3 regions of the Nanhaiella sioensis genome follow, and region 2 is predicted to be linked to each of the others. Evidence: predicted binding sites of a transcription regulator. Region 2 holds the regulator's gene; each other region holds the start of a gene.

Region 1 (4,296 bases), 1.8 Mb from region 2:
TACTGTATCTTTGAAGCTAACTGTTCTACCTTGGCTATCAGTAAGACGGCCATCTTCTAAAATTTGAAGAAACATATGTTGCACATCAGGGTGTGCTTTTTCAATTTCATCTAATAAAATGATACTATAAGGATTTCTGCGGACTTTTTCTGTTAATTGACCTGCATCTTCGTGCCCAACATATCCAGGAGGTGAACCTATTAATTTTGATACCGAATGTTTCTCCATAAATTCACTCATATCAAAACGAATCATCATATCCTTAGAGCCAAATAATTCTTCTGCTAAAGTTTTTGTTAGTTCCGTTTTTCCGACACCTGTTGGACCTACAAATAGAAATGATCCAATTGGACGATGTTTTGCTTTTAGTCCAGCTCTGCTTCGACGAATGGCTTTTGCAACCTTCTTAACAGCTTCCTCTTGTCCTATTACTTTTGATGATAAGTTTTTCTCCAAGTTTTTCATTCTATTATGTTCATCTTGTTGTAACTTCCCAACAGGGATACCTGTTTTTTCTTCAATAATTTTTTGAATAACTTCCGTATTTACCAATGCTTTCTCTATATTATTTTGATCTTTTAATTGTTTTTCTAGCTTGATTTCTTCGTGTCGTAAATTTGCAGCTTCTTCGTAATTTTCTTGATTTGCTGCAACCTCCTTTTCTTTTGTTATTTGAGATAGGCGATCTTGTATAGCTTGTTCATCGGTGTGACCAAACTCTAAATTAATTTTCGATCCAGCCTCGTCAAGTAGATCAATAGCTTTATCAGGTAAGAAGCGATCTTGGATGTAACGGTGTGATAAAGTGACACATTGTGTGATTGCTTCGTCAGTATATTTTACATGATGGTAGTTTTCGTATTTTTCTTTAATACCATGTAATATTTGTTCCGCTTCATCAGTTGTTGGTTCTGCTACAGTAACCGGTTGAAAGCGTCGTTCCAAAGCAGCATCCTTCTCAATTTTGCGATATTCATTAAGTGTTGTTGCTCCAACCACTTGCAACTCGCCCCGAGCAAGTGCTGGTTTTAGGATGTTACCTGCGTCCATAGAGCCTTCGGCTGAACCAGCTCCAACTAATAAATGGATTTCATCAATGAAAAGAATAATATTTTTTCTTCTTTGAAGCTCTCCAATGATTCTTTTTATACGGTCTTCGAATTGACCACGCACACCAGTATTTGCTACTAAAGATGCAACATCAAGTAAATATACCTCTTTATTTAACAGTTTAGTCGGGACATTATTGTCAGCTATTTTTAACGCTAAACCTTCTGCTATTGCTGTCTTACCAACACCCGGTTCACCTATGAGTACGGGGTTATTTTTGTTGCGTCGATTTAGAATTTCAATTACTCTATTTATTTCTTTGTCTCTACCGATAACAGGGTCAATTAGGCCTGCTTTGGAAGCATGTGTGATGTTGCGTCCAAATTGATCTAATAATCCTCCTCTACCTCCATGTTGAGTTTGTTTGCTATGTTCTTTGGACTCGGATGATGATTGAGAACCTTGAAACATGTGCTCAAAAGGAAATTGCGAAAACCCTTGGAAGCCAGAGGGTGTATTTAATTTATTACGTTCATTGATAAAGCATTCTTGGCATAAAGGTAATTGTTCCTGGTTACCGTTTATGTTCAGTTTAACTACAATAGCAGCTTCTTTATTTTTACAAACTTGACATTCCATAACATAAAACCTCCATATTTAAAATTTATTGTTATTAATAAACTCTGATATCAGTTGAAATACAATTCAGTTTAGACTTTGACTAACTTTGACTTTTAATATGAAAAATAGACCGATTGAATCGGTGTGTGTTTGACTAACTTTGACTTTATTATACTCTGACCTTTTTTGACATTCAACTATTTTGTCTTGATTTCTAATAATTTACTTAAGGTCCATAAATGTTATTGGAATGTCGTATTAGAAAACATGAGTGATCTTCTTCTCATTAGCATGAACAACGGTAAAATTGATTGTCTATATAAACCAAGGCTCTTCTCGTAAACTTTGTTGCTCTTTTTACTAAGAATGGACAGTATGATAAGTTTTACAACTCCATTAATTTAAGAGTAGAAAAGATCACGAACAATTGGTATTCCCGTGTATATACCTAATTAAAAAAACAACAATCGATGCGAAACGAATATGAAGATTCTAGCTGAAAAATTGGAAGTGTAAAGGCTATTTAAGAAGTGATAGTGATGCATTAAATGTGGATAATGGAGAGAAGTAGGAATAATTTAGGTAATTATCATCATACTAACATCAAAGGAATAAATATGTAATTATTTAACTCAAGCTCATTTATTCTTTTCAGTTTAATACTTCAAAAGAAAAGGTTCTTTTCGAAAACTCTGTTGCTTTTTTAACTTACATTAGGGCAACTGTTGGGTAGTATGTCATTTTGGCAGTCTTTAAAGAAAAAAGTCGCCTATCGTGTTTAGTTTTTTTTAGGGAGAGCAACAATGAAAGCTAAAAAACGGGCAACAAAATCAATAAGCAAATGAGGCACATGATGAAAGAGGGACTCAGTACATTTCAGGTTGCAATAATGGTTTTTATGATACAAACAGGCATTGATCAATTAAGCTTACCACGTTATACAGCAGAAGCGTTTGGGACAAATGGGTGGGTTGGAATTTTAATATTTTCCGTGCTTGTCATTTTGAATTTAATACTTATAGCGTTAGTATTTCGTTTTGGAAAAGATAAAACCATATTTGAAATATTAGAAGACGTAATATCACCAATTCTTGTAAAGCCACTATATGTTTTTTTAGCTTTGTTGTGGAGTACAACTGGGGTCTTAGTTTTAAAGTATTATGACTTATTGTTACGTACCTTATATTATCCAACTATGCCCTCACTTTTATTTATTATCTTTACTTTAGTTATTACATATTGGCTAGTTAGAAGTGGAATATACCATATCGGGAAAACAACTGTTGTATTTTTTGGGCTTACTATATGGATTGTGTTGTTGTTTTTCTATTTAACACCTGAATTTAGGATTTTAAGATTTACACCCTTTATTTTTGAAGGGGAGAAAAAGATTATTGACGGCGGTTTTGGTGTGTTAGATGCTTTTTTAGGTTATGAGCTAGTTATTTTAATCATCCCATTTATGATGAAAAAGAAATCAGCTTTTAAAGCATTGATATTCGGGAATATCATTACAACATTTATTTTTCTTGTAAATTGCTTTGTTGCTTACGGTTATTTCAGTTATGACCAATTGGTAAATGACACGTATCCATTCATAACTATGATTGAATATTTTCAATTGCCTTTTTTCCAACGCTTAGATGGATTTATTGTTAGCTTATATTTCCTAAGAGTTTTGATAACTATCGTTGTTTATTACTGGTCTGCAGATTTAGTACTTAGACATGCTGTGCCATCAATTAAGCCTCGTTATACGCTCTTGTTTTTAATAATTTTAACTTTTTGTTTGTCCTTCATACCAAATCTCTCAAGAGAGTTAGATGAATGGGATATTTGGTTAGGATTAATAGAAGGAGTGGTATCGATTGCTCTGCCTATTTTTTTATTATTGTTACTTAGTATTTCTCACGTAATAAAGAAAAGAAAAGGTGTGTCATAAAACTCATTTTCAAATGATCAATAGAAAAAACGAGCAGCTATTTAATTTCATAGCGCTCGTTTTCATACCGTCAACTAGATTAATTTCAAACCGTTTTCGATGAGCTGAGATAATGCCTTTTCTTCACTTTTTAAGCGGTTTAAGTCTTTATGAAGTTTTTCTTGTCCTTCAGGATTCAGATCATTTTCAGCTAGAAGCTCTAAAATTTCTAAGCGTAATAACCAATCATTTGGGAATTCTATATCTAGTTGATTTATCACTTCTAGTATAGCTTCAGATGGATTTGAATGAAGACTGATATCTTCTCTTATTTCACGTACTTTTGTATATAAATGATCTAATGGGCTTAAGGAGTTAGTTGCGTTAGAATTAACTTCTTCGTCCTCTACTATGCTTTCTGATGAAAAATAAGCTTCAGGATCTGCTGAACCAGCATAAACAGATGTAACGTGTGACCCAACAGCCATATCATACATACCCCAATCTGGTTGGAAAAGCGTTTGATTGTTATATGTGACTGAGGCTTCTTTAAAACGAATGAGAATTACTTTACTGTTCTTTCTTATCATTTCATGAACAACTCCAGCAACGATGACACCGCTTTCAAACTGTAGTGTTGCTTTGTCATTAATAATTATTCCATGCTGCTCTAATTCAACATCAGTTAGGTCTTCTAAAGGTTT
Region 2 (4,296 bases):
AATCCCCTCCACCGAATGCCTAAGGTTTCCTGAGGAAGGCTCGTCCGCTCAGGGTAAGTCGGGACCTAAGCCGAGGCCGAAAGGCGTAGGCGATGGACAACAGGTTGAGATTCCTGTACCACCTCCTCACCATTTGAGCAATGGGGGGACGCAGAAGGATAGGGTAAGCGCACTGTTGGATATGTGCGTCCAAGCAGTTAGGCTGACAAGTAGGTAAATCCGCTTGTCATAAAGGCTGAGCTGTGATGGCGAGGGAAATATAGTACCGAAGTTCCTGATTCCACACTGCCAAGAAAAGCCTCTAGCGAGGTGAGAGGTGCCCGTACCGCAAACCGACACAGGTAGGCGAGGAGAGAATCCTAAGGTGAGCGAGAGAACTCTCGTTAAGGAACTCGGCAAAATGACCCCGTAACTTCGGGAGAAGGGGTGCTTTTTAGGGTGAATAGCCCTGAGAAGCCGCAGTGAAAAGGCCCAGGCGACTGTTTAGCAAAAACACAGGTCTCTGCGAAGCCGCAAGGCGAAGTATAGGGGCTGACACCTGCCCGGTGCTGGAAGGTTAAGAGGAGGGGTTATCCGTAAGGAGAAGCTCTGAATCGAAGCCCCAGTAAACGGCGGCCGTAACTATAACGGTCCTAAGGTAGCGAAATTCCTTGTCGGGTAAGTTCCGACCCGCACGAAAGGTGTAACGATCTGGGCACTGTCTCAACGAGAGACTCGGTGAAATTATAGTACCTGTGAAGATGCAGGTTACCCGCGACAGGACGGAAAGACCCCGTGGAGCTTTACTGTAGCCTGATATTGAATTTTGGTACAGCTTGTACAGGATAGGTAGGAGCCGTAGAAACCGGAGCGCTAGCTTCGGTGGAGGCGTCGGTGGGATACTACCCTGGCTGTATTGAAATTCTAACCTACGGAGCTAATCGCTTCGGGAGACAGTGTCAGGTGGGCAGTTTGACTGGGGCGGTCGCCTCCTAAAAAGTAACGGAGGCGCCCAAAGGTTCCCTCAGAATGGTTGGAAATCATTCGAAGAGTGCAAAGGCATAAGGGAGCTTGACTGCGAGACCTACAAGTCGAGCAGGGACGAAAGTCGGGCTTAGTGATCCGGTGGTTCCGCATGGAAGGGCCATCGCTCAACGGATAAAAGCTACCCCGGGGATAACAGGCTTATCTCCCCCAAGAGTCCACATCGACGGGGAGGTTTGGCACCTCGATGTCGGCTCATCGCATCCTGGGGCTGTAGTCGGTCCCAAGGGTTGGGCTGTTCGCCCATTAAAGCGGTACGCGAGCTGGGTTCAGAACGTCGTGAGACAGTTCGGTCCCTATCCGTCGTGGGCGTAGGAAATTTGAGAGGAGCTGTCCTTAGTACGAGAGGACCGGGATGGACACACCGCTGGTGTACCAGTTGTCCTGCCAAGGGCATAGCTGGGTAGCTATGTGTGGAAGGGATAAGTGCTGAAAGCATCTAAGCATGAAGCCCCCCTCAAGATGAGATTTCCCATAGCGTAAGCTAGTAAGATCCCTCGAAGATGACGAGGTTGATAGGTCTGAGGTGGAAGCGTGGTGACACGTGGAGCTGACAGATACTAATAGATCGAGGACTTAACCAAGTTAGAAATGCAGAGCAAGCTTTGTTCAATGAATGTCTATTATCTAGTTTTGAAGGAATATTAACTTATTCCTATATATTATGTCTGGTGGCGATGGCGAAGAGGTCACACCCGTTCCCATACCGAACACGGAAGTTAAGCTCTTCAGCGCCGATGGTAGTTGGGGGTTTCCCCCTGTGAGAGTAGGACGTTGCCAGGCAATACAAAAGTCAGAGGAAGATATAATCCTCTGGCTTTTTTCTATACAATTTTTTAGCTAATTTGCTTTTGCCTTAATTAATTGCATCAAGCTAGCGTTTATGACATCTTTTCTTTTAGTTGTTTTCGTATTAATCTGTTGCAATTTGTAATAAAAACTAAACACGAATATAACTAACGTTCGGAGCATCTTCTTGTATAAAGACTATAAAAAGCATTTCATATCCATCTGTTTTTATGAAAAGGCGTTAGGCTTTTCTTGTTTTGATTTATTAAATAAATGGCAAGGATATATTTGTAGTCTATGGTCGGGCTGTTAAATTAGCTAATTCGAGTCTCTTGCGCTTTTTTCCAATTCACTATATAGTAAATGTAAAGTCAAATATAGTCAAAGTCAATGAAAGGAGGGGTTGAATGAGAAATATATCTGATGTTATTGAACAATATTTGAAAAGCGTTCTAGAAATGAATGATCAAGATATTGTTGAAATAAAAAGAAATGAAGTAGCAGATAAATTTCAATGCGTACCATCTCAAATTAATTATGTGATAAATACACGTTTTACAATGGAACGTGGTTATATTGTAGAAAGTAAACGCGGTGGCGGTGGCTATATACGAATAATGAAAGTGCAGTCTCATGATGATACCCACTTAATTGAACAACTATTAACGTTAATTGGTCCAAGAATCTCTCAAACAATAGCTGAAAATATTATAGGTCGATTAATTGAAGAAGAGGTTATTACTGAAAGAGAAGCAAAAATCATGTTGAGTACTGTTGATCGATCAATCTTATATATTAGCCTTCCAGATAGAGATGAATTACGATCTAGAATACTCATTGCGATGTTGACATCACTAAAATACAATTAATGGTATGAGGATTTCAGATGATATTAATAATCTAGACAGGAGAGGTGAAGTCATTGATATGTCAAGAATGTAACAAGAGACCTGCAACGTTACACTTTACAAAAATTATCAACGGAGAAAAAGCTGAAACCCACGTTTGTGAGCATTGTGCACAGGAAAAAGGAGAAATGTTTATGCTTGCAAATAATCAAGGCTTTTCGATTAATAACTTAATAGCAGGGCTACTCAATATGGAACCTTCTCTACAAGAAAAACAACGTAATTCATTTCATCAAAATGAGGTTATTCAATGTGACAAATGTAAAATGACTTATACTCAATTTTTAAACATTGGTAAATTTGGATGCTCTGAATGTTATAAAACGTTTAAAAATCATTTAACTCCTATACTCAAGAGGTTTCATAGTGGAAACACAATTCATTCTGGAAAAATCCCGACAAGGATAGGTGGAAATATACACTTACGTAAGCAAATAGAACAATATAAACAAACACTTCAGGAGTATATAGTCAGTGAGGAGTTTGAAAAAGCAGCAGAAGTTCGTGATAAGGTTAGGGCTTTAGAACGAAGTTTAAGTCAGATAGACATGGGGGAGGGATAACTATGTCACTTCAGCGGTTTCTACAAAAAGCAATAAGCTCCTGGATGAGTGAGGATGGCCCTGAATCAGATATCGTACTTTCTAGTAGAATTAGACTTGCACGAAATATAGAAAATATATGGTTTCCTACTGTCATAACAAACGAAGAAGCGCATAAGATCATTCAATTATTTAAATTGGTATGTGAAGAAAAAGCGCCGGAATCTTTTGGGAAGCTAGAATTATTAGCGATGAATGAAATGCAACCTATTGAAAAAAGAGTACTAGTTGAAAAGCATCTCATTAGCCCTCAATTAGCCGAAGATGCGCCTTTTGGAGCTTGTATTTTATCAGAAAATGAAGAAGTAAGTATCATGATAAATGAAGAGGATCATATACGAATTCAATGTTTGTTTCCTGGGTTTCAGCTTAGTGCAGCTCTGGAAAAAGCTAATGAGTTGGATGATTGGATTGAAACACATGTAGACTATGCGTTTGATGAACAGAAAGGGTATTTGACTAGCTGTCCAACGAATGTTGGTACTGGATTAAGGGCATCGGTCATGATGCATTTGCCTGCACTTATATTAACCCAACAAATGAGTAGAATTATTCCAGCAATCAATCAACTTGGTCTAGTTGTTAGAGGAATATATGGTGAAGGTAGCGAAGCATTAGGTAATATATTTCAAATATCAAACCAAGTAACACTTGGAAAATCTGAAACTGATATTGTGAATGACCTAGAAAGTGTGGTGCAGCAACTCATTGCTCAAGAACGCTCTGCACGAGAAGCATTAGTAAAAACATCTGGTATTCAACTAGAAGACAGGGTATACCGCTCATATGGTACATTAGCACATAGTCGCGTTATGGAGACAAAAGAAGCAGCTAAATGTTTGTCTGACATTCGTTTAGGCATTGATATCGGATATATAAAAGATATATCGAGTAATATTTTAAATGAATTAATGATTGTAACACAGCCTGGATTTCTTCAGCAATATGCAGGCGGTCCATTAAGATCACATGAA
Region 3 (4,296 bases), 1.3 Mb from region 2:
GATGACGCAATTAGGTGGTCACGCGCTATTTTTGAATAGTAATGATTTACAATTAGGTAGAGGAGAAACAATAGCAGATACCGCAAAAGTATTATCACAATATGCAGATGCCATTATGATTAGAACGTTCGCTCATAGCACAGTTGAAGAATTAGCGTTACATGCTAAAATTCCTGTCATTAATGGTCTTACAGATCAATTTCACCCATGTCAAGCATTAGCTGACTTATTAACAATCTATGAAACGAACAAAACTTTTGAAGGTGTTAAACTGGTTTACGTTGGAGACGGGAATAATGTGGCCCATTCATTAATGATAGCATCGGCTAAAGTGGGTTTAGATTGTGTCATAGCTTGCCCTAAAGGATATGAACCTGAGAGTGAAATTTTTAAAATAGCTTCTCAATTTGCTAAAGAAAGCGGGGCTTCGATTGACATTTCTCATGACCCATATCATGCTATAGAAATGGCTGATTTTGTTTACACTGATGTGTGGGCAAGTATGGGCCAAGAAAAGGAGCAGGCAGAGCGGTTACAAGTGTTTCAACAATTTCAGGTGAATGAAAATTTAATCAAGAAAGCTAAGTCTAACTTTAAATTTTTACATTGTCTACCTGCACATAGAGGTGAAGAAGTTACTGCTGAAATTATAGATGGCAATCACTCTGTAGTATTTGAACAGGCTGCGAATCGTTTACACGTTCAAAAAGCATTATTGCAAGAGATACTCAGTTAGTTAGTTAACATAAACATCGTAGTAAAAAGCTCCCTATTATAATATTAATAGGGAGTTTTTCTATACCTTCTTTTGGTTTGTTATATTTTCAGTATGTGAGCTTAAAATAACGCATAAATTGTTACGAGCGTTCCTACGATAAAGCAATATATTGCAAAATATTTCAAGTTTCCTCTTGCCATGATGCCCATAAACCACTTTAAAGAAAAGTAAGAAGCAAATAGTGAAGCAAAGAAGGCAACTGTATATGGTATGGCTAATGTTTTTAAATTCTCGTCAGTTAAAATATCTGTAAAGCCTAATACCATCCCACCTGCACTGACTGGAATATATAATAAGAAAGAAAAACGTAACGCAGTTTCTTGCTTCATGCCGAGTAACATAGCAGCAACAATCGTTGCTCCAGATCGACTAATTCCAGGAATGAGTGCAACAGCTTGGGCAAATCCTACAATAATGGAATCTCTAAGAGTAAGCTCAGCATCATTTTTTCTCCCGCGAAAATTACGAATCGTCCAAAGTGCGATACCAGTAATTAATAAAGCAATTCCAAGAACATAAATTTTCTTCAAATGATAAGAAATGAAATCATCAAAAAATACACCAATGACTCCAGCAGGAATTGTTCCGATAATTAAATAAATAATAAAACGAAAATCTGATTTTGCACTTTCATCTTTTTTTATAACATATGCAATGCCATTAGTTGTTAAACGAACCAAATCTTCTCTATAGATGAGTAGGACTGCGATAAGAGATGCTGTATTGACAAGTAATGCGAATGACATATCTTCAGTTTTTATTCCAAAAATAGTCTCTGCTAAAAATAAATGGCCGCTTGATGAAATAGGAATTGGTTCTGTGAACCCTTGGAATATTCCTAACAATAAATATTTAAGTAAGAGAAATATTTTTTCAAATGAATCCACGTCTAAAATCCTCCAATATTGATGCTACTATTTATTCATTTAACTATACTTTCTGTATGGCTGTAAAGAGTTAATTTCTATGTAAAGGCTGTTCTTACAAAGATTGTTGTTTTAATGAGCAGCTTTCGTTTTACATAGTAATTATTTTCTTATATAACCAAAAAACGCTTTGTAAATTAGCTTTCATAGCATCTTTTCATAAAATGATTCACATACTGTCTAATTTTTAATTTCAAGAGAAGGTCTTGTGTAGATTAAAAAGCTCGTCACATAAAAGATGTATTCACATGAAATAAGAAATATTCTTTCAAAATGATATGTAGAAAACATGAAATTGCAGTTAAAAGGAAATAGTAATACTGCATGTAGAAAAGAGTGTGAATGAGAAAGAAGGAACTTTCCAAAGTCTTTTCATGCTCTTGCTGAGATAAATTGTTTTAAGGAGTGAGAAAGATGGGACAAAGTCATCGCTTTAGATCAGGGCAAAGAGCTCCGAATAATGGAGAATATGTTGAAGTAGGGGAGACAGGGGATAATGTGAAAAATCCAAAGAAGATTAGATTAAAAGCAGGAGATCCATTCCCAGAAACATCAAATCATAATAGACATTGGACATACAAAAGAAAACCTTAAATACTGATAAAATCTGAAGGTTTTATTCGTAAATTAATCATGTAAAGTAAGCTGGGGCTTTGTCCGAGCCCCAAAATTTTAAAAAAGTAAAAAAGGTCCACGAAATCTAGGTGCACGCGCATCATATGTTAATACTTGTAGCAACAATCTGTACGAAAGAAACCAGTCTGAATATCATACTATCTCCTTTAACTAGACTACACAATCAACATTTGTAACGTCTATGTTAAAGGAGATTTTTTGCTATATACTTTTATTTCCACAAGAATCCATATATAATATGATTAAAGGTCAAAAAAAGTCAAACTACTTTTTTGGGGGGATTTGGATGGAGCTAAATAATATGACGCAAAAGCTACAAGAGGCTGTTATGTCATCCCAAACATTAGCTATTAAAAACCATCATCAGGAGGTAGATGTTGTTCACCTATTGTACACACTTTTAAATGAAGAAGATGGGCTAGTAAAGACGATTTTTCAACACTTAGATATTAAAATCCAACTTATTAAACAGCAAGTAGAAGAACTGTTACATAAGAAACCTCAAATAATTGGAGCAGGGGTTGAGGCTGGTAAAGTATATATAACTCACCAGTTACAACAGCTTTTTATATATGCAAAAGAGGAAGCTGATTTTTTAAAAGATGAATATATTTCTATTGAACATCTGTTATTGGCTATCGTAAACAAAAAGGCATCATCAGAAATGAAGGATCTGTTCATACAACACCGTGTTACTCGAGATTCATTATTAAAGGTTTTAGCTGAGATAAGGGGGAACCAAAGAGTGACAAGTCAAAACCCAGAGGTTACTTATGAAGCTTTAAAAAAATATGGGCGTGATCTCGTTGCTGAAGTTCGCTTAGGGAAAGTTGATCCGGTAATTGGTCGTGATAGTGAAATACGAAGAGTTATTAGAATTTTATCTAGAAAAACAAAGAATAATCCAGTCTTAATCGGAGAGCCAGGTGTTGGGAAAACAGCGATTGTTGAAGGTCTTGCGCAACGTATCGTGCGTAAAGATGTTCCAGAAGGTTTGAAGGATAAAACTATTTTTACATTAGATATGAGCTCGCTTGTAGCAGGTGCAAAGTTTCGTGGAGAGTTTGAAGAAAGATTAAAGGCTGTATTGCAAGAAGTGAAAAAAAGCGATGGTAGAATTCTGTTGTTTATAGATGAATTGCACACGATTGTTGGTGCAGGGAAAACAGAAGGGGCAATGGATGCTGGGAATATGCTAAAGCCGATGTTAGCTAGAGGTGAGCTCCATTGTATTGGTGCTACAACGCTTGATGAGCATCGCCAGTATATTGAAAAAGACCCTGCATTAGAGCGTCGTTTTCAGCAAGTGCTTGTTAATGAACCTACTGTAGAAGATACCATTTCCATATTAAGAGGATTGAAGGAACGATTTGAGATTCATCATGGGGTGAACATACATGATAGAGCAATTGTTGCTGCTGCAACATTATCTGATCGGTATATATCTGAACGCTTTTTACCAGATAAAGCAATTGATCTTATCGATGAGGCTTGTGCAAAAATAAGAACAGAAATTGATTCTTTACCTGCTGAATTAGATGAAGTCACTCGAAGAATGATGCAACTTGAAATTGAAGAAGCCGCTTTAAGAAAAGAAACGGATATCGTTAGTAAAAACCGCCTTGAAATTTTAGTAAAAGAGCTGTCAGATTTAAAAGAGAAAGCTGCAGCTATGAAAGGCAAGTGGCAACTTGAAAAAGAAGGGTTGCAAAATATTCAGTTGTTACGAGAACGAATTGAAAAAGCAAAAAGAGATCTTGAAGAAGCTGAAAATAATTATGATTTAAACAAAGCTGCAGAGCTACGACATGGACTAATCCCACAATTAGAAAAGGAATATAAATTACTAGAGCAGCAGTTAAATGACCAACAACCAGAGAATCGTTTATTACGGGAAGAAGTAACCGAAGAAGAAATAGCGAATATTGTAGGCAAGTGGACGGGTATTCCAGTAAC

The links. The regulator CtsR, encoded in region 2, represses protease genes until heat stress. The targets are predictions, from matches to a motif close to ATGGTCAATAAAGGTCAAACA.
Region 1: the regulator CtsR is predicted to act here: its motif matches at 1,845-1,865, upstream of V1503_RS01465 (ATP-dependent Clp protease ATP-binding subunit).
Region 3: the regulator CtsR is predicted to act here: its motif matches at 2,586-2,606, upstream of clpB (ATP-dependent chaperone ClpB).

The regions. Positions count from the first base shown of each region.
Region 1 is NZ_JBKAEG010000001.1:313,232-317,527, reverse strand. It holds gene V1503_RS01465 (ATP-dependent Clp protease ATP-binding subunit) at 1-1,689, opposite strand, end outside; gene V1503_RS01460 (GerAB/ArcD/ProY family transporter) at 2,525-3,613, shown strand; gene V1503_RS01455 (aromatic amino acid hydroxylase) at 3,688-4,296, opposite strand, start outside.
Region 2 is NZ_JBKAEG010000001.1:2,084,377-2,088,672, reverse strand. It holds rRNA gene V1503_RS09900 (23S ribosomal RNA) at 1-1,607, shown strand, start outside; rRNA gene rrf (5S ribosomal RNA) at 1,691-1,806, shown strand; gene V1503_RS09890 (CtsR family transcriptional regulator) at 2,220-2,681, shown strand; gene mcsA (protein-arginine kinase activator protein McsA) at 2,735-3,283, shown strand; gene mcsB (protein-arginine kinase McsB) at 3,286-4,296, shown strand, end outside.
Region 3 is NZ_JBKAEG010000001.1:774,759-779,054, reverse strand. It holds gene argF (ornithine carbamoyltransferase) at 1-736, shown strand, start outside; gene V1503_RS03670 (undecaprenyl-diphosphate phosphatase) at 838-1,665, opposite strand; gene V1503_RS03665 (YjzC family protein) at 2,119-2,298, shown strand; gene clpB (ATP-dependent chaperone ClpB) at 2,627-4,296, shown strand, end outside.